DNA from 2 places in the Devosia sp. J20-27 genome. Region 2 is predicted to be linked to the other one. Evidence: predicted binding sites of a transcription regulator. Region 2 holds the regulator's gene; the other holds the start of a gene.
The links. The regulator LexA, encoded in region 2, represses DNA repair genes until DNA is damaged. The targets are predictions, from matches to a motif close to TGTTCNNNNTGTGTTCNG.
Positions count from the first base shown of each region.

Region 1: AC0L4C_RS09640 (putative DNA modification/repair radical SAM protein) is a predicted target of LexA. The motif match lies at 10,771-10,788, and genes of this name have one in related genera.

Region 1 covers NZ_CM147875.1:1,952,522-1,967,780, forward strand. Annotated here, with positions in the region: gene AC0L4C_RS09585 (pyridoxamine 5'-phosphate oxidase family protein) at 1-399, shown strand, start outside; gene AC0L4C_RS09590 (flagellar hook assembly protein FlgD) at 396-1,073, opposite strand; gene AC0L4C_RS09595 (flagellar hook-length control protein FliK) at 1,083-2,912, opposite strand; gene mnmA (tRNA 2-thiouridine(34) synthase MnmA) at 3,150-4,301, shown strand; gene AC0L4C_RS09605 (hypothetical protein) at 4,307-4,510, opposite strand; gene AC0L4C_RS09610 (RNA polymerase sigma factor) at 4,591-5,166, shown strand; gene AC0L4C_RS09615 (vWA domain-containing protein) at 5,163-7,283, shown strand; gene AC0L4C_RS09620 (hypothetical protein) at 7,353-8,039, opposite strand; gene AC0L4C_RS09625 (hypothetical protein) at 8,036-9,193, opposite strand; gene AC0L4C_RS09630 (hypothetical protein) at 9,218-9,505, opposite strand; gene AC0L4C_RS09635 (ring-cleaving dioxygenase) at 9,632-10,585, opposite strand; gene AC0L4C_RS09640 (putative DNA modification/repair radical SAM protein) at 10,790-12,034, shown strand; gene AC0L4C_RS09645 (UdgX family uracil-DNA binding protein) at 12,034-13,482, shown strand; gene AC0L4C_RS09650 (sulfite exporter TauE/SafE family protein) at 13,555-14,376, opposite strand; gene AC0L4C_RS09655 (gamma-glutamyltransferase family protein) at 14,384-15,259, opposite strand, start outside.
Region 2 covers NZ_CM147875.1:2,885,668-2,900,926, reverse strand. Annotated here, with positions in the region: partial or broken gene AC0L4C_RS14290 (VCBS domain-containing protein) at 1-8,127, shown strand, start outside; gene AC0L4C_RS14285 (calcium-binding protein) at 9,538-10,770, shown strand; gene AC0L4C_RS14280 (transglutaminase-like cysteine peptidase) at 10,848-11,309, opposite strand; gene AC0L4C_RS14275 (hypothetical protein) at 11,261-11,695, opposite strand; gene lexA (transcriptional repressor LexA) at 11,944-12,669, shown strand; gene AC0L4C_RS14265 (2-dehydro-3-deoxygalactonokinase) at 12,866-13,777, shown strand; gene AC0L4C_RS14260 (2-dehydro-3-deoxy-6-phosphogalactonate aldolase) at 13,785-14,399, shown strand; gene AC0L4C_RS14255 (SMP-30/gluconolactonase/LRE family protein) at 14,396-15,259, shown strand, end outside.

The DNA of each region.
Region 1 (15,259 bases), 930 kb from region 2:
GGCAGCGGCAACGAGACCTCGGCGCACCTGCTGGCCGATGGCCGCCTCACCATCATGTTCTGCGCCGTGGAGGGGCCGCCACTGATCCTGCGACTCTACGGGCAGGGGCGGGTGATCGCCCGCGGCACGGATGCCTATGCGGAGCTGCTGGCGGCCGAGTTCGCCGGGGTCGAACCGCTCGGCGCCCGCCAGTTCATCTGGCTCGACTTCGATCTGGTCAAGACGTCATGCGGTTACGGCGTGCCGCTCTTTGCCTACGAGGCAGAGCGCGACACCATGGACAAATGGGCCGAAGCGAAGGGTCCCGATGGCATCGAAGCCTACTGGCGCGACAACAACGCGACCAGCATGGACGGGCTGCCGACCGGGATGTTCCCCGCCGGCACCCCGCGAGCTTAGGCCCCGGTCGAGGTGCTGGTATCCTTCGAGCGGACGGACAGCACGGCCGACATGTTGACGCGGGCGCCACCGACGATCAGCACCGGCTCGGTGCCGGTAAAGTCGACGCCGGTGACCTCGCCGGTCATCTCGGTCGCGGCCGTCACCAGCTTGCCGTCGGCATTGCGGGCCTCGATCTGGATCGAGTAGGTTCCGCTGGGCTTGTCCTTGCCGTCATTGCCGACGCCGTTCCAGGTGAAGACGCTCTCGCCTTCGCCGACATTGCCCTGTTTGGTGTAGACCACGTTGCCGTTGGCGTCCTTGACCGTGACGTTGATCGAGGCGGCTTCATCGACGGCGAAATGCCAGCGTGCGGCACCATTGACCAGCTCGCTCTTGACGCCCGACGCGGTGATTTCCTTGCCGATATAATTGACGGCCTGTGACTGGTCGGCATTCTGGCTCGAGAGCATCATGGCCTCGAGGAACTGGTTGGTCTTGAGCTGTTGCTCGACACCGGTGAACTGCACCAGCTGCTGGGTAAACTGGTTGGTGTCCAGCGGATCGAGCGGGTTCTGGTTCTTGAGCTGGGTGGTCAGAATGCTCAAGAACGTATCGAAATTATCTGCAATTCCCTGGCGCGAACCATTGAGTGCGCTGGTCGAACTGCTGGAACCGACACCGCCGACAGCCATGAAAACCTCCTAGACGAACAAGTTCACGCCGCTGGCCGAAGCCGTGCCGCGATACAGGGTGGCATTGGGAATGATCTCGGGGGCCTCGTCGGCTCCGGATCGGGTCTGCGCGAAGGGCGAGCCATTGCCGCCCTGCTGCTGCGGGTTCTGCCCGTCACGACCGGACGGGTTCTGCCGCAGGGAAAATTCGAGTGTGGTCTTGCTGGAATCGAGCCCGGCCTGCGCCAGCGCCTTTTCCAGTGAGCGCTGGTCGCGCTGCATGAGGTCGAGCGTTTCCGCCCGCTCCACCGTCATGCGGGCCAGCATGTTGCCGTCGCCATCCATGTGCATCCTGACATCGATGCGACCCAGTTCGGCGGGGTCGAGGCGGATCTGAAAGCGCGAGCTGCCCTGATTGAACTGGCGGGCGAACTCGAAGGCCAGGTGGGGCAGGTTGACCTGCTGCTGGGGAGGGGGCTGATAGGCGATCGGGGCCGCCTTGGCGACCAGAGGTGCGGCTTCGGACTTGGCCTGCGCCGTAGCGGCAACGTGACTGATCTGGTTCTGCGCGGCGTCGGCGGCGCGTTCTGCCCGCACCTCGTTGGCGTGGGCAACGCCGCTGCGGTCAATGGCCTTCGGCTCCACGTCGGGTCTGCTGTCGGAGACGGCAACAGGCTTGGTCTCGACGGCTTTGGTCTCGGTTGCATCATCGGTGCCCGACGCTGGCGTCGCCCGGGTCTCGGTTGCTTTCGCTTCGGCGGTCTGCGCGGGCTGCGTGACGGTCTCGGGGGTGGCAAGGCTCGGCGTCGCAAAGACCTGCGTGCCGGTTGATGCCGGCTTGCTCTCGGGTTTCGGCGTCAGCAGCGCCGCGAGATCGGGACTGTCAAGATCGGCATTGAGCTGGGCGAGCGTCTTGGCGTCGATCGGCTGTGCCGACAGTTTCTCGGCGACAGCTGCGAGCTTGGCGCCCAGTTCTGGCGCTGCAGTCTGCAGGTTTTCGGCAATACCCTGGATCTTGCTGATCAACTGCCCCAGCGGCGAAGCCGGCTCGATGGGGACGGCCTCGGTGGCCGGAGCGGTCGTTGCGGTGGTGGCCGTTGCGGCAGCAGCCGGCGTCTTGTTGGCCTCGGCTGGCTGCCGGGGGTCGACAGGTGCCGGTGCGCTGGCCTTGTCGGCGGCCTTCAGGAATTCGTCGGCAAGGCCGTCGAGCAGTTCGGACTCGGGCGTGGAGTCCTGCGGCACGACGGCAGCAGGTATCGCCGCCTTGGCGATCTCGACCAGCGGGTCAGGTGCGGGCGTGGTCGGCGCGACGCCACCTGTGGTGGCTGCCGCAGTGATCGCGGGGTCCACGGCCGGAGCCGTCGGCAACACGATGCCGAGCATTCCGGCAAGCTCGTCGAGCGTGTCGTCGAGCTTCTTGCGGAGTGCCGGGTCGATCGGCTTGCCGCTCCTGGCGGCGTCATCGATGGCCGTGAGGCTGGAAATGAGACTGGAGAACAGCTGTTCGGCGTCCTTGGGCAGGTCCGTCGCAGGGGGCTCAGAGCCCGTCGCCGCCGGTGCCGCCAGCGTCACGCCAGGCTCGGCGTCGGCGGCGGTTGCAACTGCCGCAGCGAGGTCGGCGAGGGTCGACGCGGCGGTGTCGCCACCGGGGGTGTTTGCAGACGTTGTGTCGGACTTGACCGCGGTTCCGGCGGGCGGCGTCACGCCGAGGCCCTGTGCCAGCGTGTCGAGCAGCGCTGCGAAAAAGCCCAGCGGGTTGTCGCCCTCGCCCGAGGCGGCAGCAGCCGAGGCGGCAACGCCGCCCGAGATCACGCTGTTGCCCGGGGTGACTGGGCTGAACCCGACTGAGACTGTGGACACGCTACTCGTCCTTGGGAAGATACATTAATCCATTGCACTCCTCGCAAGCATCGTGCCAGACAACTTTATCGTTCTAGATCAAAGTGTTGAATGATTCATGAGCAGCCTTATTGCGTCGTTGGGACGGCAAAATCCGCCGTCCGTCGGCAAAAGCTGCCCAGTGGAGTTGCCGATCTGGCCCCCACGGTATAGATCAGCGCCCATCCGTCGGACCTTGACCCCTTCTGGATGAGAGATATGGACCTGAACTCGCTTGACCTCCCCAAGCGCCCGCAGGATACGCGCGTTGTTGTCGCGATGTCCGGAGGCGTCGACAGCTCGGTGGTGGCCGGACTGCTTGCCCGCCAAGGCTACGACGTCGTGGGCGTCACCCTGCAGCTTTACGATCATGGCGAAGCGACGCACCGCAAGGGCGCCTGCTGCGCCGGCCAGGATATTCACGACGCGCGCCGTGTGGCGGCCGCGCTCGGTATCCCGCATTACGTTCTCGACTATGAAGAGCGCTTCAAGAAGGCGGTAATGCAGCCCTTCGCCAACGCCTACCGGCAGGGCGAGACGCCGGTGCCCTGTATCGCCTGCAACCAGTCGGTCAAGTTCGTCGACCTGATGGAGGTGGCGCAGGATCTCGGCGCCGATGTCCTCGCCACCGGTCACTACGTGCAGAGCAAGCTGGTCGATGGCCGCCGCCGGCTTTACCGGCCGGTCGATGACAGCCGCGACCAGTCCTATTTCCTGTTTGCGACCACGCAGGCCCAGCTCGATTTCCTGCGCTTCCCGCTCGGCGGCATGACCAAGCCGGCGGTGCGCGAACTGGCGCGCGAGTTCGGTCTCGAGATTGCCGAAAAGCACGACAGCCAGGACATCTGCTTTGTGCCGCAGGGCAAGTATGCCGACGTCATCCGCAAGATGCATCCCGAGGCGCTTGAAGGCGGCGATATCGTCCATCTGGACGGCCGCGTGCTCGGCCGGCACGAGGGCATCGTCAACTACACCGTCGGCCAGCGGAAGGGCCTGGGCATCGCCGCCGGCGAGCCGCTCTATGTCGTCAAGCTCGAGCATCAGACCAGCCGCGTCATCGTCGGCCCGCGCGAGGCGCTGATGACGAAGACGGTCCGGCTGCGTGACGTGAACTGGCTCGGTGACCGGGCACTGGTTTCGCTCGCGGCGGGCAATGGCTACCCGGTCGAAGTGAAGGTCCGTTCGACCCGTCCGCCCTGTTCAGGTACCGTTCATCTTGATGGCGATGATGTGTTCGTGACGCTCACTGGCGGTGAGTATGGCATCTCGCCGGGTCAGGCCTGCGTCTTCTACGCCGACGAAACCGACACCACCGAAGTGCTGGGCGGCGGCTTCATCGCCGAGGCAGTTCCGGCCGCGCTGGTGGCCTGAAGGCGCTATTGCGCCTTCTCCTCCTGGGCGGTCGTCGCAGCCTCCTTGAGCGTCTGGTAGTTCGCCATGCCGCCCATCAGCGCCGAGGCCGTGTAGGCAATCAGCAGCGCTCCCATCAGCAGCAGCAGGATGCGGCCGGCGTTGAGTTTCCAGGGGCTGGTCGGCTTGTCGGGCGGCGGCGTGTCGGTCATGACCTTCAGATAGCACACAAATAAATCCTGAATCGATCCCCCAAGGATTTCCCTCGGCGCAGCGTCTCATCCATAAGATGCTGCAAGATTCTTTCGAGGTGACAGAGTTTTCCGCCCTGATGCCGTCACTGGTTGACACATCGGCGCTTCCGCCCGAGGCGCCCGATCTGAGCCTCGCGCTGCTGGCAGCGCGCGGCGATCGTGCGGCTTTTTCCGAACTCGTCGAACGCCACTACGACTACATCTTCCGCATCGCCTGCAAATGGAGCGGCAAGCGCAGCGACGCCGAGGACATCGCCCAGGACGTCTGCATCAAGCTGGCGACTGCGATCAAGAGTTTCGATGGCCGCTCGGCCTTTACCAGTTGGCTCTACAAGGTGACCCTCAATGCGGTGCGCGACATGCATCGGGCCCGCAGTCGCCGCGGCCGGCATATCGACCGTTACGCCGAAGTGGCGCCTGACGAGGAACTGCCGGACCAGGAAGACGCTACGGCCATGAACGAGATCTGGGCCGCCGTGCGCAACCTGCCCAACCAGCAACGCGATGCGGTGCTGCTGGTCTATGCCGAGGACATGAGCCACGCGCAGGCCGGCGAGATCATGGGATGCAAGGAAGCCACCGTTTCCTGGCACATACACGAAGCGAAAAAGACCCTGCGAGGTCTGCTATGACCGATAAAGACGACGATACGCTGCGCGGCCTGCGTCAGGCCAGAATGCCCGCCCCTTCCGAGGGCGCGCGCCGCCGTGCGCTCGATGCGGCCCTGTTGGCGTTCGACGCCGCGCAGGAAGCCGAACCGAAAAAAACTGACACCGCCACCCAAGGTTCGGGCTGGGCGCACCGTCTCAGGTCCATCATCCCACAGAGGAACTGGATCATGGACACGCGTTTTACCCTGGGGCTCGGCACTGCCGCTGTCGCCTTGCTGCTGCTGCCGCTCGGCTACCAGCTCTACACGTCCACTGCCATTACCCCGGTCGGTGTCGCTCCCGCCGATGTCGTCGCGCCGCTGGAGGCGAAAAAGGACGCGGCGTCGGGTGGCGATGGCGCTGCGACCGTGATGCAGGAGACGGCAGACGCCGCTGCCGCCCGGACCCCAGCGACAGTTGTGGCAGACGAAGCCATGCCCGAGGCGCCTGCCGTTGAAACCGAGATTGCGCCGGCCCCTGTCATGGCACAGAAGTCGGCTGCGCCGACGGCGCTGGGTCGCGCTGCCAATACCCAGGCGCTGGAGTCGGCGCCCAACGGCTACGCCTCCGGTGCTCTGGATGCAGCAGTCGGTATGCCTGCCCCTGCCCAGGAACCGCTGTCCGTCACACCCACGCAACCCTCCGGCGACGAGTTCTCCGGGTTCAAGGAATCGCCGGTGAAGATCGTCACGGACGAGCCGGTCTCGACCTTCTCGATCGATGTCGACACGGCCTCCTATTCCTACGTCCGGCGGGCGCTGAGTGCCGGCTGGATGCCCGAGCCCGATGCGGTGCGGATCGAGGAGATGATCAACTATTTCTCCTATGACTATCCGGTGCCCGAGACAGCCGGGACGCCGTTCAAGGCGACCATGCAGATCTACCCGACGCCGTGGAATGCCAGGACGCAACTGCTGCAGATCGGCATCAAGGGCTACGAGCCGCCTGTGGCAGAGGACAAGCCAAGCAATCTGGTCTTCCTGCTCGATACGTCCGGCTCGATGAATGATGCCGACAAGCTGCCGCTGCTCAAGCGCGCCTTCGGTCTGCTGGTCGACCAGCTGTCGGGCAACGACACGGTATCGATCGTCGCCTATGCCGGCTCGGCCGGCGTGGTGCTGCCGCCCACCAGTGCCGGTGACAAGGCCAAAATCCTGTCGGCACTGGAAAACCTCTCGGCGAGTGGGTCCACGGCTGGTGCGGAGGGCATCGAGCTGGCCTACCGGCTGGCCGAACAGAACAAGGTCGATGGCGGCATCAATCGGGTGATCCTCGCCACAGATGGTGACTTCAATGTCGGCATCGACGATCCGGAGGATCTCAAGACCTACATCAAGTCCAAGCGCGACAGCGGCATTTATCTGTCGGTGCTGGGGTTCGGCCAGGGCAATCTGGGCGACGACACGATGCAGGCACTGGCTCAGAACGGCAATGGCAATGCCAGCTATATCGACAGCTTCAAGGAAGCGCAGAAGGTGCTGGTCCGGGAGATGGGCGGGACGCTGGAAACCATCGCCAAGGACGTCAAGATTCAGGTCGAGTTCAATCCGGCCGTCATCTCCGAGTACCGGCTGATCGGCTACGAGACCCGCGCGCTGAACCGCGAGGATTTCAACAATGACAGGGTCGATGCCGGCGAGATCGGTGCCGGGCATACCGTCACGGCGATCTACGAGATCACGCCGGTCGGGTCAGACGCCGAGCTCAATGATCCGCTGCGTTATGGCACGGACACGCCGGCCGCCGCGGTGCTGCCGGCCGACGAGATCGGCTTTCTCAAGATGCGCTACAAGGCCCCCGATGGCGATGTTTCGCAACTGATCGAAACGCCGATCACCAAGTCGCTCGCGGTCGACAGTCTGGAGCAGGCCTCGGTCGATGCGCGCTGGGCTGCGGCGGTTGCCGCCTTTGCCCAGAAGCTCAAGGGCTCGAACTATGGCGACATGAGCTACGCCGAGATCCGGACTTTGGCGCAGGGCGCCCGCGGCAGCGACGAGAACGGCTACCGCGCCGAGTTCATGCAGCTGATCGACTCGGCACGGATTGTCTCGGGCGAGCCCCTCTGCAGCGCCCCGGAAGGCAGCCGCAACTGCAACTGACGATCTCCCTGATTGAGGACTGACACTGTCGTTCAGTGCCACTCCTCCACAGCAAAGGAGGTCGTCACCTTAACCCGCCCCCCGCTGGCGTCCTCCTTGGGCGCGGACCCATCGCCATGGGTCCGCGCTCGCCTGGTTTTCCAGATGCAGTGCAAGTGAGAGCAGCCGGATGCCCAGCTTGCGGCGGTCCGGCGACAGACCGAGGTCGCGAAGCGACACGACGTCCGACATCATGAAGGCCAGCTCCAGGCGACCGTCGCTCCCGATAGCGGTTTCCGGGATGGCGAGGGTCAGAGTAGCGGGAGAGGCCTCCGTCAGCTCGAGATCGGCGGCTTCGACATCGTTGGCCAGAATCCTGACCCGCTGAAGCGGGTGGTCCGGTGCGGTAAAGGGCAACAGCTCGAGCTTGAGCTCCACGTCCCCGCTCGCTTCTGCCGGCAATTGCAGCAGCAGGCGCGATTCCGGGCCTTCGGACCAGGTGCCGTTCTCGTCAGCAGGCAACCAGCCACAGACCAGCAGATTGCTGGCCGCGCTCTCCACTTCTGCGTCCGTCTCCTCGACGTCGGTCATGAGGAACGAAACTGGCTCTCCCGGCGTGATTTCGCCGCTTACGGTCTCCGGCCAGCAATCGGTGGTCCGATCAATGAAGAACGCGCGATAGCGATCGGAGACATCGGGGTTGAAGATGAGCACCAGGACGCCGACCTCGAAGGCAGCGATGAGGCCGATCAGGATGAGACGCCAGACCTGCATCACATCACGAACATGGACTTGTTGAACCAGCCGATGGAAATGATGGCGTCGAGAGCGATTGCAGCTGCGAGCGCTGTCCAGGCCAGCCACCGCCACCTTGTCAGCAGCTCGGAGGCGATCATCCCCAGCGGCACCAGGCCGGCCGTGAACCGGACCATCGAGCCGATGCCGCTGCTCAGGGAGACCAGCAGGCAGAGCGCGCAGAACACCGCCTCGGCATAACGCCCGCGCACGGCGAGGATGGCGCTCAATGCCAGGCCAATGATGCCAGCAATGGCCCAGCTCTGCTGCAGCAAGGAATTGTACTCAAGCCGCCAGCCGCCCGCGAAGGCGTTTCCGATGGCCGCCAAAGGCAGGTCGAAACCGCGCCCCCAACTGCGCTGGATATGTGAGAAGGCCAAGGCATCGCCGGTGTGGACGTACAGAAAGGCCATGTAGGCGAAGAGGCCAAGCGGGGCGATCAGGAAGGCAAGGACAAGTCTGCTGTCACCAAGAATTCGGCGGGGCAGGGCAGACCAGCTGCCGCCTGATCCCCGATGCTCGCTGATCACCTGCGCCAGCATGCCGAAAACCATCAGTACGCCAGTCACCCGCGTGGCCGATAACAGGGCCACCCATATTCCCGCTTGCAGATAGCTCGACCGGCGCAAGGCCCGCAGGGCGAGCACGGTCAGCAGGATGAAGAGACTTTCGGTGTAGAGGGACGAAAACAAGACCGAGAACGGCCCGATCAAAAGGGTAACTACGAAAAAGCCGTAGGCCGTCTTTGAGTGAAAAAAGCCGCGCGCCAGAAACGCTGCCGCACCGATGAGCGCGTTTGACACCAGAAAGCCGGCCGCTGCGGGAGACAGGCCGAACAGCCTGACGGGAACCGAGGCCAGGAGAGGGTAGAGCGGAAAGAAAGCCCAGTTAGAGCGCGCCGGCTGACCATAGAGGCCTATCTCCGGGTCGTAACCGCGCTCGATGATGCTGGAATAGGATGCGCAGTCCCAGACACAGTGAGCATAGATGAAGGCGGAGAGTGTGCTGCCTGGGTGGCTGACGAGATAGGCTGCCAAACGCAAAGTGATGCCGCAAAGCAGCACACAACAAATGAAGACAACCCGCCGTGTGAGTTCGGCGGGTTGCGCATATGTCGGTATCCGGGCTGATTGCATCCGGTAGCCGGGTATCGTCTTGCTCTAGCTGGGAGGCGTATAGCTTGACGGCGTCACGACCGCCGCCGGACCCGTCACCGGGGTCGAGAGCGACTTGAACTCCACGCTGACGCGATTGGGCTGGCAGTTGCGCTTGTGACTGGCCTGATCGTTGATCATGAAGTCGAAGCAGGTCACGAAGTGATCGACGCCACTGACGATGTCATTGGCATTGGTTGTTGCGACGGTTGCTGCAGCAACAGCACCAGCGGTCAACAGACCTGCCAGGGCGATCACGAGCCGGCGCGAGCCAGGGGATCTGGATTTGGACATTTTGCTATCCTCAAACTGTTTCACCTTAGGTCCCGCCCCCGGGCTCGGGGAATCTACGCAGATTGCCCAAGTGGAGCAAGAGGCGGACAGTAGATCCCCACCATGCAGTTGCCGCGCATTTGAAGCTTACTTGAGTGGCTTCAGCCCTGCTTCGATCTGTGCCCGCTTGCCTTCAAGGAAGGGCGGCAGGGCCAGGCGTTCGCCCAGGGTTTCGAGAGGTTCGTCGACGGCAAAGCCAGGGCCATCGGTGGCGATTTCAAAGAGGATGCCGTTGGGCTCGCGGAAATAGAGCGAGGTGAAATAGTAGCGCTCGACCTCGCCGCTCGAGGGCACGCCGAACGTGCCGACGCGCTTGACCCACTCGTCGAATTCCTGCTTGTCCGGTGTGCGGAAGGCGACGTGGTGGACGCCGCCGGCGCCCTGCCGGGCCGCCGGCAAGTCGGGGTTTACTTCCACATGCAGTTCGGCTGCGGCGCCGCCAGCCCCCATTTCGAAGACGTGGATGGCGCCATGCTTTTCACGGGCGGGATAGGTGCGCACCTCGCGCATGTTCATCACCTTCTCGAGCACCGCGGCCGTCCGGGCAAGGTCCGGCACCGACAGGGTGATCGGACCCAGACCAACGATCTGCCGGTCGGCGGGGACGGGGCTTTGTTCCCATGGATGCCTGGCGCCGACTGCAGGGTCGGCGACCAGACGAAAGCGCTGGCCCTCGAAATCCTCGAAGTCGAGCGACGCATGTCCGGCGCGCTCCTTGATATTGCTCGACGTGACGCCCGACTTGGCCAGATGCTGCTTCCACCAGTCGAGATCGTCTTCCGATCCGACCCGCAGCCCGGTGCGGCTGATTGCATGCGTGCCGCGGCGTTCCGGCGTCGTCGGCCAGTCGAAGAACGTCAGGTCGGCGCCGGGAGAAGCGATGCCATCGCCGTAGAACAGATGGTAGGCCGAGGTGTCGTCCTGGTTGACCGTCTTCTTGATCAGCCGCATGCCGAGCGTCTGCGTGTAGAAGGCGAGGTTCTCCTTCGCCTTGGCGGTGATCGCCGTCAGGTGGTGAATGCCCTTGAGTTCGAGTGCCATGTCGGCCTCCATGAATTGCGTGCCCCAACATAGGGCATCGACAGGACATAGGGCAGAGTGCAGTGCCCGACAGATTGTTCGCCAATCACGAACCACGCGCGCGGCTCGCGCTGGATCTCTGACCAGTCACGATTATCGGGAGGCCAACATTTGTTAGCTGACATTGGCGGAGCCGACGCTATTGTGAGAACAGAAAGCGAACAAATGGTCCAGCTCAGCCTCAAACGTAAACTCGCGATCCTGTCGGACGCCGCCAAATACGATGCCTCCTGCGCCTCCTCGGGGACGGAGAAACGCAACAGTCTCGAATCAGGCGGCATCGGCTCTACCGAGGGCTCCGGTATCTGCCATTCCTACGCGCCCGACGGACGCTGCATCTCGCTGCTCAAGATACTGCTGACCAATTTCTGCGTCTATGACTGCGCCTATTGCGTAAACCGCTCGTCTTCCAACGTGCCGCGGGCCCGCTTTGCAGTGGAAGAGGTGGTGGGGCTGACGCTCGACTTCTACAAGCGCAACTATATCGAGGGACTGTTTCTCTCCTCAGGCATCATCCGGTCGCCTGACTACACCATGGAAGAAATGGTGCGGGTGGCGCGGACGCTCAGGGAGGTGCACGGCTTTCGCGCCTATATCCACCTCAAGGTCATTCCCAACGCCTCGCCGGATCTGCTAGCCGAAGCGGGCCGGTATGCGGACCGGCTGTCCACTAATATCGAACTGCCGACCGACATGTCGCTCGGCGCATTGGCGCCGGAGAAAAAGCCTAGCGAAATTCGTACTGCCATGGCCCATATCACGTCACGCCGTGAAGAGAGCCGCCCCGACGGGAAGCTGGCGAATGGCAAGCGCCGGCCCAGCCGGATCGCGCCGGCCGGCCAGTCGACCCAGATGATTGTCGGTGCGGATGCGGCGACAGATGCCATTGTTCTCAATCGCAGCGCCGCGCTCTATGCCGGCTACGGTCTCAAGCGGGTCTACTACTCGGCCTTCTCGCCGATCCCGGATGCCAGTTCGAAGCTGCCCCTGGCGCCGCCGCCACTGCTGCGTGAACACCGGCTCTATCAGGCCGACTGGCTGATCCGCTTCTACCAGTTTGACGTCGCCGAAATCGTCTCGGGAGGCACCGACGGACAGCTCGATCTGGCACTCGACCCCAAGCTTGCCTGGGCCATCCGGCACCGCGAGCAGTTCCCGGTCGACGTCAACCGCGCCAGTCGGCACTTGCTGTTGCGCATTCCGGGGCTGGGGGTGCGTGGCGTGGACCGCATCATCGCAACGCGGCGGCACCACCGGTTGCGGCTTGATGATGTGGCGCGGCTCGCCGCCTCGATCGACAAGGTGCGGCCGTTCATCTGTGCAGCGGACTGGACCCCGGGCAAGACGCTCGACGACCAGCACCTTCGCGCCAGGCTGACGCCTCCACCGACGCAGCTCAGCCTCTTCTGATGCCTGCGATTCACCTCAGGTCGCGCAATGATTTCGACGAGTGGCGCACTGCGGCGCGCAGCTTGCTGCTTTCTGGCACCCCGCCCGAGGCGGTCACCTGGGCAGACCCCGGCGCGGCATATGACCTGTTTGCAGCCGACGACGAGACACCCGAGCCGACGGGGCGGGCGGTGGGTACGGTGCCGCGGGCGTTTGTCGAACTGGCCGAGGCCGTCATCTGCCACAGCGACCCGGACCGCTTCGCGCTGCTCTACCGCGTGCTGTGGCGGCTGCAGAAGGACCGGCACCTCATGGAACAGCGGTCTGATCCCGACATCGGCCGGCTGGAACGCCGGGCGTCGGCGGTGCGGCGCGATACGCACAAGATGAAGGCCTTTATCCGCTTCCGGAGCCTCGCGCCCGAGGGTGGACGGGAGCGGTTCGCCGCCTGGTTCGAACCCGAGCATTATGTGCTGGAGCGCGCTGCGCCGTTCTTTGCCCGACGGTTTACCGGCATGAACTGGGCCATCGTCACGCCCTATAGCAGCGCCTTTTGGGACGGTCAGACGCTCGCCTTCGGTCCGGGCGGCAGCCGGGCTGACGTGCCGGCCGACGATGCGCTGGAGGACGTCTGGCGTACCTATTTCGCGTCCATCTTCAATCCGGCGCGGCTCAAGGTCTCGATGATGAAGTCGGAAATGCCGGTCAAGTACTGGCGCAACCTGCCTGAGGCCGAACTCATTCCCGAACTGATCCGCACCGCACGCGACCGGGAGGGTGAGATGATCGAGCGCATGGCCAGTCAGCCGCCGGCCCGTCACCTGCGGCAGACCGAGCGGCAGGGTGCCGATGTCGATGCCGCCTCCCAAATCAACTCGCTCGAGGATGCCCGCGCCGCAGCGCAGGCCTGCACCCGTTGTCCACTGCACGAGCACGCCACCCAGACCGTCTTCGGCGAGGGTCCGGCCCATGCCGCAGTCATGATTGTCGGCGAACAGCCGGGCGATCAGGAAGATCTTTCGGGAAGGCCGTTCGTCGGTCCTGCCGGACAGGTGTTCGACCGGGCCATGAAGAAGATCGGCTTTGCCCGCCGCGAGGTCTACGTCACCAATGCAGTCAAACATTTCAAGTTCACCCCGCGCGGCAAGCGGCGCATCCACAACAAGCCAGACGCCGGCGAGATCGAGGCCTGTCGGTTCTGGCTCGATCTGGAGCGCAGCCACGTCCGTCCCAAAGTGATCGTGGCGATGGGTGCCACCGCAGTTCGGGGCGTGCTGGGCAGGGCCGCCACCATCTCCTCGCTGCGCGGCGCGCCGATCGAACTCGAGGACGGCGCCATGCTGGTGGTGACGGTGCACCCGTCCTATCTGCTGCGGCTGCCGGATCGCGACATGGCTGCCGTCGAACTGGAGCGTTTCGAGGCCGATCTGAAGCTGGCCGCAAGGCTGGTGGATGGGGTGGGGCGGTAAGGGTGGGGCGCTGAACTATCAGTCGACCTTCCCTCCCCTCAAGGGGGAGGGGACCCGACTGCCACTTCTCCGCTAGCCCAACAAACTCCAGAACATCTTGATGGACGTAGCGATGAGGAAGAAGCCGAAGCCGTAGGCGAGGTACTTGCGGTCGATGCTGTGCGCGGTCCTCGCACCCCAAGGCGCCGCCAGCATGGAGAGCGGCACGATGCAGATGAAGGCGAGCAGGTTCACATAGCCCAGCGACCCGGGTGGCAGGCCGTCGGCGTTCCAGCCGGCGATGACATAGCCAATGGTGGCGGGGATGGCGATGACGAAGCCGATGGCCGCGCCGGTCGCGACGGCCCTGCGGATATCGGTGCCGAAGGCCGTCAGGATGGGGACGCTGAGGGTACCGCCGCCGATGCCCATCATGGCCGAGATGATGCCGACGAGAAGCCCCAGGCCGCCCTTCACCGCCAGATTGGGAAAGCGATCCATCAAGGCATGGGCATTGGCGCGGAAGATCATGTTGGCGGCAACCAGCAGCGCGACGATTGCAAAGACCAGCGAGAGCACGCGTCCATCGACCGATCCGGCGATCAGCGTGCCGATGATGACGCCGGCAAAGATCAGCGGTCCCCAGGTCTTGAGGATGTCGAAGTCGATGGCGCCCTTCTTGTAGTGCGAGCGCGCCGAACTGATCGACGTCAGGATGATGGTGGCCAGCGATGTGGCCACGGCGATCTTCATGCGGATCGACGGATCGACTCCAAACGAGCCGAGTACCAGGTCGAGCACCGGCACGATGATGATGCCGCCGCCGACGCCAAGCAGGCCGGCGACGAAACCCGCCAGCACGCCGGTGACCGCCATGCCCAGAACCCACGGGGCGTATTGCGTGATGATATCCACGTTGTCCTCAGTAGCCGAGCGCCAGACCATCCTTGCGATGGTCCGAGCCACCGATAAGGACGCCGCGCGCATGATCGATATAGATGGCCTGGCAACCGCCGATCGGATCGGCGCTCCAGGTTGTGCGATGGCCGCGCCCTTCGAGGTCGGCACGCACTGCCTCGCCAAAGCCCGGCTCCAGCGTCAGCTTGCCGCCAAAGGCAAAGCTGCGCGGCGCTTCATTGGCGCGCTGCGGGTCGTAGCCACGGTCGAGCACATGGGTCAGGAAGTGGGCATGGCCGACGGCCTGGAACTGCCCGCCCATGACGCCAAACGGCATGACCGGCACACCGTCCTGCATCAGCAGTCCGGGGATGATGGTGTGCAACGGGCGCTTGCGCGGCGCCAGTTCGTTGGGGTGCCTGGCAGTCAGCGAAAATCCGCTGCCGCGGTTCTGCAGCAGCACACCTGATCTGGGAGCGTAGATACCGCTGCCGAAGCTGGCAAAGATCGAGTTGATCAGCGAGACGCAGTTGCGGTCCCGATCGACGACGGTGAGATAGACGGTGTCGCGATGGATCGGGCCGTCCCAAGTCGTTTCGGGCAGTGCGCGCTCGAGGCTGATCGGGGCGCGGAGCGAAGCGATGAAATCATCGCCGAGAATGTCGTCGACGCTTCGCGTCATGTGCGTCGGATCGGCAATCAGCAGGTCACGCACCTTGTAGGCAGCCTTGCTCGCCTCGGCGAGCAGGTGCACGCGATCGGCCTCGCTGATGGCGCCATCGGTGAGGTCGAAGCCGTCGAGGATGCGGGCAATGATCAGGGCAGCGAGGCCCTGGCCGTTGGGTGGGCATTCCAGCACGTCGTGACCATGGAAGCGGGCTGCAATTGGATCGGTATGAGA
Region 2 (15,259 bases):
ATCTCGGACGTCGATGCCGACGGGGAGAATGTCACGGTCACCTTCTCCATCCCCGGCAATTCTGGCGCGCTGAGCGCCACGTCAGGCGGCAATGTGGTGGTCAGCGGGTCGCCGACGGCGCTGGTGCTCACCGGCTCGGTCGACGCGATCAACGCGTTCCTGTCCTCCGGTACGGGCGTGATCTACACCCCGGCGCCGAACGCCAACACAGACGTGACGCTGACCATCACCACCAACGATCTGGGCAATAACGGCGCCGGCGGCGCGCTGATCGATGTCGACACCATCACGCTCGATCTGCATGCGGTCAACGACGCGCCAGTGCTCGCACCCGAGACCAGGACTGTCGCCTTTACCGAAAACGGCAACGCCGTCCGGCTGCTGTCGAATGCCACGGTCACCGACCCCGACAATCCGCACGATTTCAACCACGGCTTCATCACCGTGACCCTGTGGGGCACCGTCGCCGGCGATCGGCTGGTGCTGGCCGACAATGGCGTGCGTGTGGTCAATGGCGATCAGGTGCAGATCAACACCGGCGGCAACAGCTGGGTCACTGTCGGCGAGATCACCTCCGGCGGCTTCGGCGGCAACCACACCTCGGTGACCATCAGCCTCGACAACGACGCCACCGATCCGCGCGTCGAGAACCTGCTGCGCGCCATCGCCTTTGAATCGACCTCGGAAGACCCCACCAATGGGCAGCGCACGGCCACCGTCACCTTCAATGATGGCGGCAACAGCGGTAGTGGCGGCTCGCAATCCGACAGCTCGACCATCACCATCAACGTCACGCCGATCAACGATGCGCCGACGCTTGATCTGAACCACAGCGCCTCCGGAACCGGCCATTCGGCGACATTCACCGAAGACGGCGCCGCGGTCCGCATCGCGGACACCGATTCCCGCATCGGCGACGTCGATGGCAGCAATCTGTCGAAAATGGTGATCACGCTGACCAACCCGAAGGCCAGCGACCAGCTGACCTATGACTCGAACCTGTTGCCCGGCGGCGCCACGGTCGACGTGTCGACCCCGGGCGGTGCCTACCGGCTGACCATCACCGGCAATGGCACGCACTCGGATTACGAGGTCTTCCTCGAATCCGTCCGCTTCTCCAACACCAGCCAGGCACCCGACGAGAGCAATCGCCAGATCCAGGTCACCGCCTATGACGAAGCCGGCCTGGCCTCCAACACCGCGACCTCAACCATCAGCGTCAAGGCGGTCAACGACGCGCCGGTGGCCACCGTGCCATCACAGCCGCTTACAGCAGTCGAGCAGGTCGATTTCAACCTGCACGGCAAGGGCCTTGCGGTCAGTGACGTCGATGCCGGAAACGACCGAATTTACATCACCCTGTCCGTCACCCACGGCGTCATCACCATTTCCGGTGGCAATTCCGGCATCGGCAACAACGACCTGTCGGGCAACGGCACCGCTTCGGTGACGATTTCCGGCACCATTGCCGAAATCAACAACCTCCTCGCCGGGACCGGCTCGGGGACCATCGTCTACAACGCCAATTCCGATACTCCGCCCGCCAACGCCACGCTGACGCTCTATGTCAACGACACCGGCGACAACGGGTCCGGCGGCGCCATGTGGGATGCGGAGGACGTGACGATCAACATCACGCCCGTCAACGACGCCCCCACCCTGACCCTGGGCAGCACCAGCGCCTACTACCTGGACGAGTTCGGTTCTGCTTCTTATGCCAACAGCAATGGCACCGCCCCCTGGTCCGACGATTGGGACGAAAGCCGCGACAGCTCCGGCAGCCGCACGACGCAGGGCGACATCCGCATCACTGGCGGCGAGCTGCGCTTCACCGACAGCGATGGCCAAGACGACTCGATCTCGCGCGACGTCAATCTGAGCGGCGTCACATCTGCCACCCTGGACTTCGACTATCGCCGTTCGGGCCTCGATAACTCGTCCGACCAGGTGCGCGTCTACATCTCCAAGGACGGCCAGAACTTTGTCCTGCTGACCACGATTGCCGGGCCCAGCAATGCCAGCGGTCACTTCAGCGTCGATATTTCGGCCTATGCCGGTCCCAACACCGTGCTGCGCTTCACCGCAGACCAGGATCTCAGTGAAAGTAACAGCCATTCAAACGGCAATACCCCCGACTACATCTACATCGACAACGTGAAGATTGGCTTCACCACCGTCAGCATCGACCACACCACCAGCTACACCGAGAACGGCGACGGCGTCGCCATCGCGGCCGCCACGGCAAGCCATGTCGGCGATGTCGACGACGTGAACATGGAATCGGCGACGATCACGCTGACCAACCCCCATGCCGGCGATGTCTTCAAGATCAACGGCGTCACCGCCAATGCTGGCCACAGCATCACGATCTCGGGCATCACCTACACGGTTTCGCCCGGCGGCGCCGTCGTCACGCTGACCGGATCGGCCTCAAAGGCCGCCTACGAGGACGCCATCGAGGCCGTCAAGTTTGCCAGCACCTCGGACAACCCGTCGACCGAACAGCGCGTCATCACCGTCACCGTCAATGACGGCGACGCCGATTCCAACGTTGCCACAACCCGGATCAACGTCACCGCCGTTAATGATGCGCCGGAGGCGCTGGCCGCGACTGCTTCGGTCACAGAGGCGGGGACGCTGGAAAATCACGACGTGACGGCGGGGACACCGACGACGGGGACGCAGAGCTTCCCGGTCTCCGATGTCGATGGCGATGCGCTGACCATTTCGGGCGTGCAACTTGGCGCCGGACCAGTCGACCATAGTGGGACGATCCAGGGCGTGTACGGCACGCTGACCTGGGACAGTATTGCCAGGACCTATGAATACGAAATCGTCAACACCCGCTTGGCAACCCAGGCCTTGAACGATTACGATCATCCGACCGAGACGTTCTACTTCACGGTCACTGACGGTACGCTCAGCGCCACAGCCTCGCTGACCATCACGGTAAACGGCGCGAACGACGACCCGGTCGCCGAAAATGACAGCTTCGGTCTGGTGCCGAGCGGCTGGAGCTTCGAGGCATCCAACGGACATGTCTACAGCTTTGTGACAGGCGACGTTAATCTGTCCTGGTCGGCTGCCAATGGGATTGCCGAAGCCTTGCTCGGCAACGCCGGCTACCTGGCAACGATTACATCATCGGCCGAACAGACTAAGATTCTGGCAGTCCTGAACGCAGAGGGTCGCACCGACGCCATCGCCTATCTCGGCGCTTCCGATGAAGGCCATGAAGGCCTGTGGACATGGGTCTCTGGCCCTGAGGCCGGCAAGAGCTTCGCAGAGACAGGTTACACCAATTGGGCATCTGCCAGCGAACCGAATAACACCGGCGTTTCAGGCGAAGCCGAAAACGTCTTGACGATCTACGCCCAGTTCCTCAATGGCGGCTGGAACGACGCCAACGGCGCGCATTTCTGGGCCGGAAATCGCCCCTACGGACTCATTGCCGAAGCCGGCCAGCCCGGCTCATTCTACGCCCCGATCAACGAAGACGGCGCCTATGGCATCAAGGCGGCTCTGCTGCTGCAGAACGATCTCAAGACCGATTCCGGCGAAACGCTGAGCGTTGTCGGGCTCACCGAGGCCGGCGCCAGCGCTGGCGTCTCGGCCCTGGGCGCCACGATCAGTTTCAACGGCACGACCTTCACTTATGATCCGTCCGCCGCGCCGAACCTGCAGGTCCTGGCCGTCGGCCAGACCGCGACCGACACCTTCACCTACGCCATCCACGATGGCCAGGGACGCCACAGCACGGCGACCGTCACGGTGACGGTCGAAGGCCGTAATGACGCGCCGGTGCTCCACGTCCAGCCGTCACAGCCGATAACCATCCAGAACCCCGGCTTCGAGGCCGGACCGACACAGAGCGGCGGCGGCACCGAAGGCGTCTGGTCCAACGGCTCCCTGCCCGGCTGGGCCATTGCCGGCCCGAGCAATGGCGGCTGGTTCGATCCCAGCGGCGACAACATTCTCGCCATGGAGGTCGACAACGGCGCCCGCGTTCTCTACCTCAACGATGGCCAGTCAGCCGTCCAGACGCTGACCACCACCGCCGTCGAAGGCACCTACGCGCTCAATTTCGAGATCGGCGACCGCAACGACGCCAACCTCTCCGGCATGCCGGAATTCCATGTGCGCATCTATGCTGGCGCAACGCTGCTCGGTGAGTCGGTTTTCCCCTTCTTCCCCACCGATGGTGTTGATTGGCGCCCCGGCACGGTGACGGCAGATGTCCCAGCCGGTTCGCCCGGCATCGGCCAGCCGTTGCGCATCGAGTTCATGAACCTGGAACAGCCCGGTTCCGGCGGTAATTTCGACCACACGGTCCAAGTCAATATCGACAATGTGAGCCTCTCGGTGGTTCCGGCGACCACCTTGGCCACCATCGACGAGGACGCCACCACCCTCGCCAATAGTGGCAACACCGTCGCCGAGATCCTCGGCGCCACCGTCAGCGACGTCGACAACGGCGCCGTCGAAGGCATCGCCATCTTCGGCCAGAACCAGGGCAACGGCACCTGGCAGTTCCTCCAGGCCGGCGTCTGGACCGAATTCGGCAGCGTCACTCAGGCCAGCGCCCTGCTGCTGGGCGCCGATGACCGCGTCCGCTTCCTGCCCGATGGCCAGAACGGCACCACTGCCTCGTTCAGTTACCACGCCTGGGACCAGACCGGCGGCACTTCCGCCTACACCAATGTCGATGTCAGCACCCGCGGCGGCGAAACCGCCTTCTCGCTCGACTCCGCCAGCGCCACCATCACCGTGACCCCGGTCAACGACGCGCCTAGCGACATCGCGCTCAGCAATCTGGTGGTGGCCGCCGGCAACGGCCCGGGCGATATCATTGCATCGGTGACGGTCACCGATCCCGATGATACCTCCTTCACTTTCGTGGTCCGCAATCCCAACGGCACCGTGAGCACCGACTTTGCGGTCGCCGGAACGCCGGGCAATTACATCCTGCAGGTGATCAACGCGGGCGTCTCCACCCTGCCCCCAAGCGTCACCATCACGGCCACCGATGGCAGCGGCGCCAGCTACACCGAGAGCTTTGCATTGGCCCTGCCGGTCAGCCTCTTCACCGCCGGCAATGAACTGCTGGGCAGCTTTGCCACCATTCAGGCGGCCATCAACGCCGCTGGTGACGGCGTTGGGCAGTACATCTCCGCTGCGGCCGGCACTTATGCAGAAAACCTCAACATTGATCGCGGCGTCGAAATCCGCGGCGCCAACTATGGCGTCGACGGGACCGATGCGCGCGGCACCGAAACCATCATCGCGGGAATATCGTCGGTCACCACCACCAACGACATCGTTATCGACGGTGTCCGCTTCGAAAACGTCTCGCCCGAGGGTATCAGTTCCGATGCCACCCTGTCCTTCCTCAAGGGCGGAACGGGGACTGGGCACGTCGTCGAGAACAGCGTCTTCTATAGCGCGCTCGATGGCGGGGATCGAACGGCCAGCGACAGCGATCCGGTCCGCGACGACCGGGCAATCTTCGTGAGCGTCGGCGCCAATGCCGGCAAGATCATCATCGACGACAATTTGATCACTGGCCCCTCTTCGGGCAAATACGGCGCGGCGTCCTGGGGACGCGGCATCTGGAGTGACGGCAACGGCGTCGACCTGAAAATCAGCGACAACACCATCACCAGCGCCCGTTCCGGTCTCAACCTGGATGACAACATCCCCGGAACGCCAAATTCGCCCGTGCACGTCACTGGCAACATTTTCGAGAATGTCGGCACCGCCATTTCGCTGGGCAACCACTGGGCCGGTGACATCACCACGGCCTTTGCCACCAACACCTACAACAATGTCGATCTTGAGCTGCACTTCGGCAACCTGGCCAACGGCATCGAATTCGACGCGGCAGGGTCGGGCTTCTCTGACAACATCAATGACGGCGGCCTGCCCAACGACGGCTTCTATATCAATGGCGGCGGCGGTGGCGACGTCCTCAAGGGAACCGACTTCGTCGACGTGATCACGGCGCAGGGCGGCAATGATCAGATCACTAGCCGCGGCGGCGACGACGTCATCGATGGCGGCAGTGGTATCGACACTGCCAACTACGCGGCATCCCTGGTTTCCACCGACATTGCCACCAACATCCTTGGCGGCTGGACGGTGACAACCGGCGGCGCCGAGGGCAGTGACACGCTGTTCAACGTCGAGATCGTTGACGGGAACGGCGCTGGCCGCTTCCTCCTCGTCGGCAATGGCGGCTTTGCCACCATCCAGGCGGCGGTCAACGCGGCGGCGGACGGCGACACCATTCTGATCGCCGCCGGCCGCTATGCCGAGCAGGTCGTGATCGATGGTCTCGACGACCTGACAATCAAGGCCGCCGGCGCCGGCGTGTTTATCGATGCGCCGCTCACTCTGGTCTCCACCGGCGCCACGCTCACCGGATCACTGCGTGATGTGGACGGTCTGATAACCGTCAAGAACGCTAGCAATGTCACCATTGAAGGCGTCACCGTGGACGGCCTGCTGCGGGGTGGCTCGGTCACCGGCGCCACCAATCCGACCTTTGTCGGCATCGCCTATCTCAATGCCAGCGGCAAGATCGACGCCGTCGACGTCACCGGTATCCGCGAAAGTGAGAGCAATTTTGGCAATCAGCGGGGCGTCGGCATTTTCGTGTCGAACGACAGTGCCCATGCAGCCAACGACATGGTCATCCAGAACTCTACGGTCAGCCAGTTCCAGAAGACCGCGATCGTGGTGGTCAACGCCGACGTTGATATCCATGGCAACACCATCACCGGCGTCGGCGCCCACACTGTGCAGGCGCAGAACGGCATCCAAGTTTCCGGCTCCACCGGCTCCATCGTCAACAACACGGTTTCGGCCATTGGCTACACCGGCGCCAACTGGTCCGCCTCGCTCATCCTCACCTTCGAGACCACCAACCTCACCATTGACGGCAACCGTCTGACCGGCACGGGCGCGACGCACCTGAACCTGGGCGTAGTGGTCATTGACGCCACTGGCGCGATTGTCACCAATAACGACATCTCCAGCGTTGGCTGGGCGATTGACGTCGAGGATTATTTGGCAGGCTGGGGCTTCCCGGCCACCCTGACGCCGGGCGCGGGCACGGTGTTCACCGGCAATACCTTCACCTCCATCGGCCATGAGTACCTCTACTTCAGCGCCGATGCTGCCCAGCCGCTCGCGTTCGACGTCACCGGCACCGAAGGCAACGACTTCTTCTCCGGTGGCCTCGGCGCCGACACCTTCCGCGGCATGGGCGGCGACGACACCTTCGTCTACACGGTTGGCGGCGGTGATGATCGCTATCACGGCGGCACCGAATCTTCCGCCCTCAACCCGGACTACGATATCCTCACTGTCCAGGGCGACAGCGAGGACCGCACCGTAACCATCGGCAAGCTGCCGCAGGCCGACGCGGGCAACATCGTGTCCGTCGGCGGTGTCGACTCTGATGATATCGTCATCACCTACACCGGCCCCGGGGCCGCCACTGTTCGTGCGGACGAGATCGAACATATCGACGTCGTCGCCGGCACTGGTGCCATCAACCTTGTGCTGAACGATGTCTCGGGTACGGCAATCCTGCCCAGCACCATCACCTTCACCGGTGGCGCCGGCGACGACACGCTCGACCTCACCGGCTTCGTCGGCGATGTCCACGTTGTCTTCAACGGCAATGGCGGAAACGACACCCTGTTGCTCAGCAACGTGCAATGGAAGGATGCCGTGGTCACCGAGTCCGGCGGCGTCTATACGCTGATCGTCGGCGGCCACACATTCGATATTTCCAATATCGAGAGCGTGCAGTTCGCCAATGGATCGGTCACCCCGGCCCAGCTCATTCAGATGGCCCCAACCGACCTCACCGCGACCGCGCTGAGCGTTGCCGAGAACAGCGCCAATGGCGTGGTGGTCGGCTCGGTGACCGGCGTGGATGGCAATGGTCCGGTTGAAACGCTCAGCTACGCCTTCGCCGTAGTTGGGGGTATCACCCAGAACGCTGGCGGCCGCTTCGCCATTGACGCGGCGACCGGTCAGATCACCGTCGCCAACGGAACACTGCTCGACTTCGAGTCAGCGTCCTCGCACAGCGTCACCGTCGAGGTGACCGATAGCCACGGCGCCACCTACAAGGAAGCATTCTCGATCTCGGTGTCGGACGTCAACGAAGCACCGACTGCGGTCAGCTTCACCGATGTCACGGCTACGATCGACGAGAACAGCGACGTCACCGGTGGCATCAAGGTGGCCACCATCGGCATCACCGACGATGCCCTGGGCACCAACAGCCTCAACCTTGCCGGGGCCGACGCTGCGTCCTTCGAAATCCGCAACGGCAACGAGCTGTTCTATGTCGGGTCGTCACCCGACTTCGAGGCCAAGTCGTCCTACGCGGTGACCGTGAACGTCGATGACATCGCCGTTGGCGGCAACCCGGACGCATCGCAGGTCTTCACCCTGAACGTCACCGACGTCAACGAAGCATCGCCAAACCAAGCGCCGGTACTCAGCCTCAACCAGCTTGATAACGTCCGCGATGAGTTCGGCGCCACCAGCTATGGCAACAACAATGGCAGCGTGAACTGGGTCAATTCCTGGACAGAAACCGGCGACGATGACAGTGCATCGATTTCACACGCTAGCGACGATATTGGCATCACCTCCGGCCGCTTGAGATTGAGCGATAGCGGTGACAATGACGATGCATCGATCCAGCGAACCGTCAACCTAGCGGGCGCAAAATCCGCAACGCTGAGCTTCGACTACCGGCGTGATCTGGATCAAGGCAACGACATCGTCAGCGTCCAGATCGCCAAGGACGGCGTCAATTTCAGCGAAGTTCTTGAGCTCAAAGGCAACCAGCAGGACAGCGGGATGCTGCACATCTCCATCCCGATCACTGGCCCCTACACGAGCGACACCATCATTCGCATCGTAGCCGGCGGGGGGATGGAGAGTAACGATTTCGTCTATATCGACAATATCGATGTCACCTACAGCGCCGCGTCGACCAATAATTCGACCGGCTATACTGAGAACGGCGCGGCAGTTTCAATTGCAGCGGCAGGCCCGACCATTGTGGATGCTGACTCCCCCAATATGGCGGGCGCCACCGTCGTCCTGACCAATGCCAAGACAGGTGACTTCCTCTCGGTTGGCTCGCTGCCGCCCGGTATTGCCGCGTCGGTCGATATTTCGGTTGCCGGCAAGATCACCGTGGCTCTCAGCGGATCCGCTACGGTCGCCAACTATGCGACGGCCATCAAGGCGATCGGCTTTGGCAATCATACGGACAACCCGGACACGACGTCTCGCACCGTCACCGCGACAGTGACCGACGGGACCTCGACCAGCAACGTCGCAACCACGACCATTGGGGTGACTGCCGTAGCCGACGCCGCCGTCATCAATGTCCCATCGACACTCTACTACCTGTCCGAAGCCAGCACCGGGGACGTCAACGTCCTTAATCGCATCAGCTTCCAGGATGTCGACAGCTTTGGCATCGTGCGTGTCACGCTGTCCATGAATGATAGCGACGACTCCCTCACGGCCTCGAGCGGCGCTGGCGTGACCGTGAACGGCAGTGGCGGCCGTGCCATCACCCTCGACGGCACCATTTCGGCGATCAACGCATATCTGGCGGCTGGGAATGTGCTTTGGAACCCTGACGGCTCAAGCAATGGCGAGGGAGGTGTCGTGACGATAACCATCGACGACAACGGAACTGCGTCCGGCGGCAACATCACGACCACGACCGCCAACATCGTTGAATTCTCTCCGGACACCAGCGGTCCACTCTCCAACAATTACGCTGCAGTCAATATCGTCGGAGATGACGCCTATACACCGCCATCCGGTTCCTCCGGCAACAACGATACTATCGTCACCTCCTGGAGCCACACCACATCGTCCGCCATCACCTATAATGGGGTGTCGGGCAACGGTGACACAATCACCCTGGTCTTCACCTCGATCCAACTTGAGACACTCTTGGCTCTCGGCGCCAACTCGGCACTCGACTACTATCTGGACGGCGACATCAACTCCAATCTTGATCTGGGCAGCACCAGCTGGAACGCCATCGTCAACAACTACGACAATGCCGCGCTTGCGCTTGCGGCCGGCCCAGACAGCTACGTCACCTACACAGCGATCGGGGCAATCGACGCTAACCTGCCCACATTCGATGGCTCGCCAGACAACAATACAAGTGGCGATACCGTGATAGGCGGCGCGGGGGCAGATACGCTGAATGGTGGTGGCGGCAACTCCGACACGGCCGATAACGGCACTGATATCCTCGTCGGTCTGGATGGCGATGATGTCCTCTGGGGCGGCGCCGGCGACGACCTCTTGCTGGGCGGTTCGGGCAATGACAAGCTGCACGGCGGCAATGGCAATGACATCCTCTCTGGCGGCCTCGACGCTGACGATTTCATCTTTGCGGCCTCTGGCTCGTCACATGCGGACAAGATCACCGACTACAGCTTCTCAGAGGGCGATCGCATCGACCTGGGTGGCCTGCTGGACGCCGCCTTAGGGACTAACCCCATCCCAGCTGACCAGATCCAGGATTACGTGCGTCTGACCCAGACCGGTCAGGACGTGACCATCCAGGTGGATACCAACGGATCTTCGAACGCCGGGGGGGTAGTGTGGACCAGCGTTTCCGTACTTGTCGGCTACGGCACCGCCAGCGGCGCCGATCCGGTCAACATCGTTTTCGACGGCACCGAGCATACGTTTCTGATCTGATTGCAGCGAACGCGCAAAACAAATGGCCCGCTCGGGCGGGCCATTCTCACTTTCGAGGCTCAATAGCGGGCCTGCCCTCAGTTCCCCTCGCCCAGCCGGATCGCGCTCATGCCGCCCTTGCCCATGGCAACGGCACTCTGGCCACCCTTGAAGCCGTGCACGTAGCTCTTTGAGCCCACGAACGAGACGATCGGCTTGTAGGTGCGGAAGATGTCGTCACTGGCGGCGGTGTTCGAGAGATTGTCGAGGATGAAGCGCTTGCCCTCGACATGCACGGCAAGCACCGCGTGGTAAAGCTGGCGCCGCGTATCCTTGAGCACGATGAACTGCAACTGGTCCGGCGCAAAGCCGAGTTTGGCCAGCAGTTGCATCTTGGCGATGGCAAAGTCCTCGCAGTCACCGGCGCCGCGCGCGGCGCTCTGCGCCAGCGTCTGCCAGGTGTCGCCCTTGTCCGAGCGATAGGCGATGGTGCGGTTGACTTCACGATTGATCAGCTTGAGGGCCTCGACCTGCGGCAGGCGCCGCGCCCGCTCGGCCACGGCCGCCAGTCTCGTCCGGCGGCGCTCTTGCAAAACCCGTTGGCGCAGAAATCGCTCGCCGAGACAGCTGCGGGCTTCACCTTGCCCCACTGGGCGAAGGCCGGCAGTTTCCCGATCGGCACGACCACCGACTTGAACACATTATAGTTCGGCGCCACCGTGCGCACCGGCGCCGTCACTTCCATGCGCGGCATCAGCGAGGCGGTGGCAAAGGCGTCATAGCTCGGCCGCAGCTTCAGCGAGGCAACATCGAACCGCAGTTCGTTGCTGGGCTCACTCGAGGGCAGACCCAGATCGAAACGGGCTTCTGCCGCCGGCATGCCCGATATCATGCCAGCCAGCAACGCCGCGGCAGCCAGGACAGATTTGTTTGTTGTTTTGAGCATTCTGCTCTCCCTGTTACGAGAGAGCCTAGTTTTGAAATTCTAAGACTATGCCAACTGGCATGCTCTATTTGGCATTACTTAAATCGATCAAAAGCAATCCATTAAGCTTGCCAAACCCTAAATCACGCTCGCGCCGGCTCGGCGAAGTCCCTGCATACCGAATATTTACCCCGGCTGTTGCAGAACAGAACTGGAACATCTATACATCGTTCAGCCTTTGTTCCGATTCTGCTCACGGGGCCTGCCAAATGTTGACACGCAAACAGCACGAACTGCTCATGTTCATTCATGAGCGCATGAAGGAGGCGGGTATTCCGCCCTCCTTCGATGAAATGAAGGACGCGCTCGATCTGCGCTCCAAGTCCGGCATCCACCGGCTGATCACGGCGCTGGAGGAGCGCGGCTTCATCCGGCGGCTGCCCAACCGGGCCCGGGCCCTCGAAGTGGTGCGCCTGCCCGACTCGATGAACCCCTCGCTTGGCGGCCGCAAGGCGCGCTTCGAGCCGAGCGTCATCGATGGCAGCCTGGGCCGTGTCTCGGCGCCACCGCCACGCGCCGCCACGGCCATCTCCACTGCCTCGGAGGCGGGCCGTCCGGTCACCATTCCGGTCATGGGCCGCATCGCTGCCGGTACGCCCATCGAAGCCATCCAGAGCCACAGCCACACCATCACCGTGCCGCCCGAGATGCTGGGCTCCGGCGAGCATTTCGCGCTCGAAGTGCGCGGCAACTCGATGGTCGAAGCCGGCATTTTCGATGGCGATACGGTGCTCATCCGCAAGCAGGACAACGCCTCGACCGGCGAGATCATCGTCGCCCTCGTCGACGACGAGGAGGCCACGCTCAAGCGCCTGCGTCGCAAGGGTAATTCCGTGGCGCTCGAGGCCGCCAACCCGGCCTACGAAACGCGCATCTTCCCACCCGACCGGGTCAAGGTACAGGGCCGCCTCGTCGGCCTGCTGCGCAAGTACTGAGCACGCAACTCTGACCCTCCCCGTGGGTCGTCTCTGGGCCGGTGGACAGCACCGGCCCTTTTTTTGTGCCCGCCACGTGCCGATCCGGGTCGGATAGTGCCCCGAACCGCAGAAATGACTGAACCACCTTCCGGAAATGCTGGAGCTTGGCCGCACAAAAGGCCAAACAGGGGGCAACCGACGGGAGGAGCAGGTTTTGGCAGGCACGGCAGACTGGATCGCAATCGACTGGGGCACGTCCAACCTGCGGCTATGGGGGATCGACGCCAGCGGCGACATCGCCTTTGCACGCAGCTCCGATCAGGGCATGGGCAAGCTGACGCCCGGGCAATATCCGGATGTGCTCGCCGCGCTGCTGGACGGCGCGATTGATCCAGGCACTGAAATCGATGCACTGATCTGCGGCATGGCTGGCGCTCGCCAGGGCTGGCTCGAGGCCCCCTATCTCGATGCCCCCGCCGATCTTTCCACTTTGGCCGCACGCGGCGTCACCCCCGATCTGCCCGGCAAGCTGCGCGCCACGATCCTCCCCGGTGTCTGCCTCAGGCGCGAAGGCGCCGAGGACGTCATGCGCGGCGAGGAGACGCAACTGCTCGGTCTCTCCGCCCTTCAGCCCGGTTTCGAGGGCCTCGTGGTCATGCCCGGCACCCATTCCAAGTGGGCCACCCTCAGCGGCCACCGGCTGGAGCGTTTCTCCACCGCCATGACCGGCGAACTCTTCGAGGTGCTGCGCACCCACTCGGTGCTGCGGCACTCGCTGCAGGGTGAAGTCGAGGGGCCGGACCGCGACGCCGGCTTCGATGCCGGCCTTTCCCAAGGCCTCGACGCACCTGAGCGCCTGACCGCAACGCTCTTCAAGGTCCGCGCCGGCTCGCTGCTCTCGGGCCGCTCCGCCCCCTGGTGCGCCGGCTTCCTGTCGGGCCTGCTGATCGGCACCGAAATCGGCGGCCAGCGCGACTGGCTGACCGATGCCGAAATCCCGCTCGTCGGCAGCACCGGCCTGTGCCGGCTTTATGCGCGCGGCTTTGCCGTGCTAGGGGCCAGAACCCGCATCGTCGATGCGACCGACGCCACTCTCGCCGGGCTGAAGGCCGCCCGCGCTGCCTGAGGATACCATGCTCGAACACCGACACATCATCGCCATCCTGCGCGGCATCTCGCCCGCCGAAGTCACCGACGTCTGCGAGGCGCTGGTGGCTGCCGGCATCACCCTGATCGAGGTGCCGCTCAATTCCCCCGATCCGCTCAGTTCGATCGGCAGCGCCGCGAAACTCTTTGCCGGCCGCGCCGAGATCGGCGCCGGCACCGTGCTCAGCATCAAGGATGTCGACGCGGTCGCTGCCGCCGGCGGCACCTTCATCGTCTCGCCCGATACCTTCCCCGATGTCATCGTCCGCACGCGCGACAAGGGCCTCAGGAGCTATCCCGGCGTGTTCTCGCCGTCCGACGCCTTCTCCGCCCTGCGGGCCGGCGCCAATGGCCTGAAATTCTTCCCGGCAGAAGTGCTCGGCCCCAAGGGCATCAAGGCGATGAAGGCCGTGCTGCCGCCCGAGGTGCCGCTCTATGCCGTTGGCGGCGCCAACCCCGACAATTTCGCCGAGTATTTCGCTGCCGGTTGCGCCGGCTTCGGCCTCGGCACCTACATTTTTAAACCCGGCATGTCGGCCGCGGACGTGGCTGCCCGCGCCCGCACCGCCGTCGCCGCCTATGACGCAGGACAGACCAAATGAACCAGAAAGCCGAACTCTTCGTCGATAGCCGCTGCGAACTGGGCGAGGGGCCGTTCTGGAACCCGCTCGTTGGCAGGCTCTTCTGGTTCGATATTCTCAACCAGACCCTGCTCAGCGCCGGCCCCGACGGTCATCTGGTCGATCGCATCACCTTCAAGGACACGGCCGCCGCCGCTGCCGTGGTCGACGAAGACACCCTCGCCGTGGCCCAGTCGGGCGCCCTGCTCCGCTATTCGTTCTCGTCCGACAGCACCACCGTCATCGACACCATCGAGGCCGATGTCCCCGGCAACCGCACCAATGACAGCCGCATGGATCGCTCCGGCGGCTTCTGGATCGGCACCATGAATCGCCACGGTGGCGCCCACAAGACCGGTGCCGTCTATCAGTGGAAGGACGGCACCCTGACGCCGATCCTTGCCAATGTCGGCATTCCCAACTCCATCTGCTTTTCGCCCGACGGCAGCCGCGCCTATTTCACCGATGCCGGCGCCGTCATCCAGACCGCGCCGCTCGATCCGGCGACCGGCCTGCCCAATGGCCCGTGGACCGATCTGGTTGCCGGCGGCGCACCGGGCGGCGCCGATGGCTCGGTGGTCGATAGCGAGGGTTTCATCTGGAACGCCCGCTGGGGCGGCTCCTGCGTCGCCCGCTTTTCCCCCCAGGGCAAGCTCGACCGCATCATCGAGCTGCCGGTGCCCAACGTCACCTGCCCGGCCTTCGGCGGCGCCGACATGAAAACGCTTTATATCACCACCGCCCGTGAGAACCTCTCGCCCGAGCAGCTCGAGGCGTTCCCGCTGTCCGGCAGCGTCTTCGCCATCAATGTCGATGTGGCGGGCCTCACCGAGCCTTTCCTC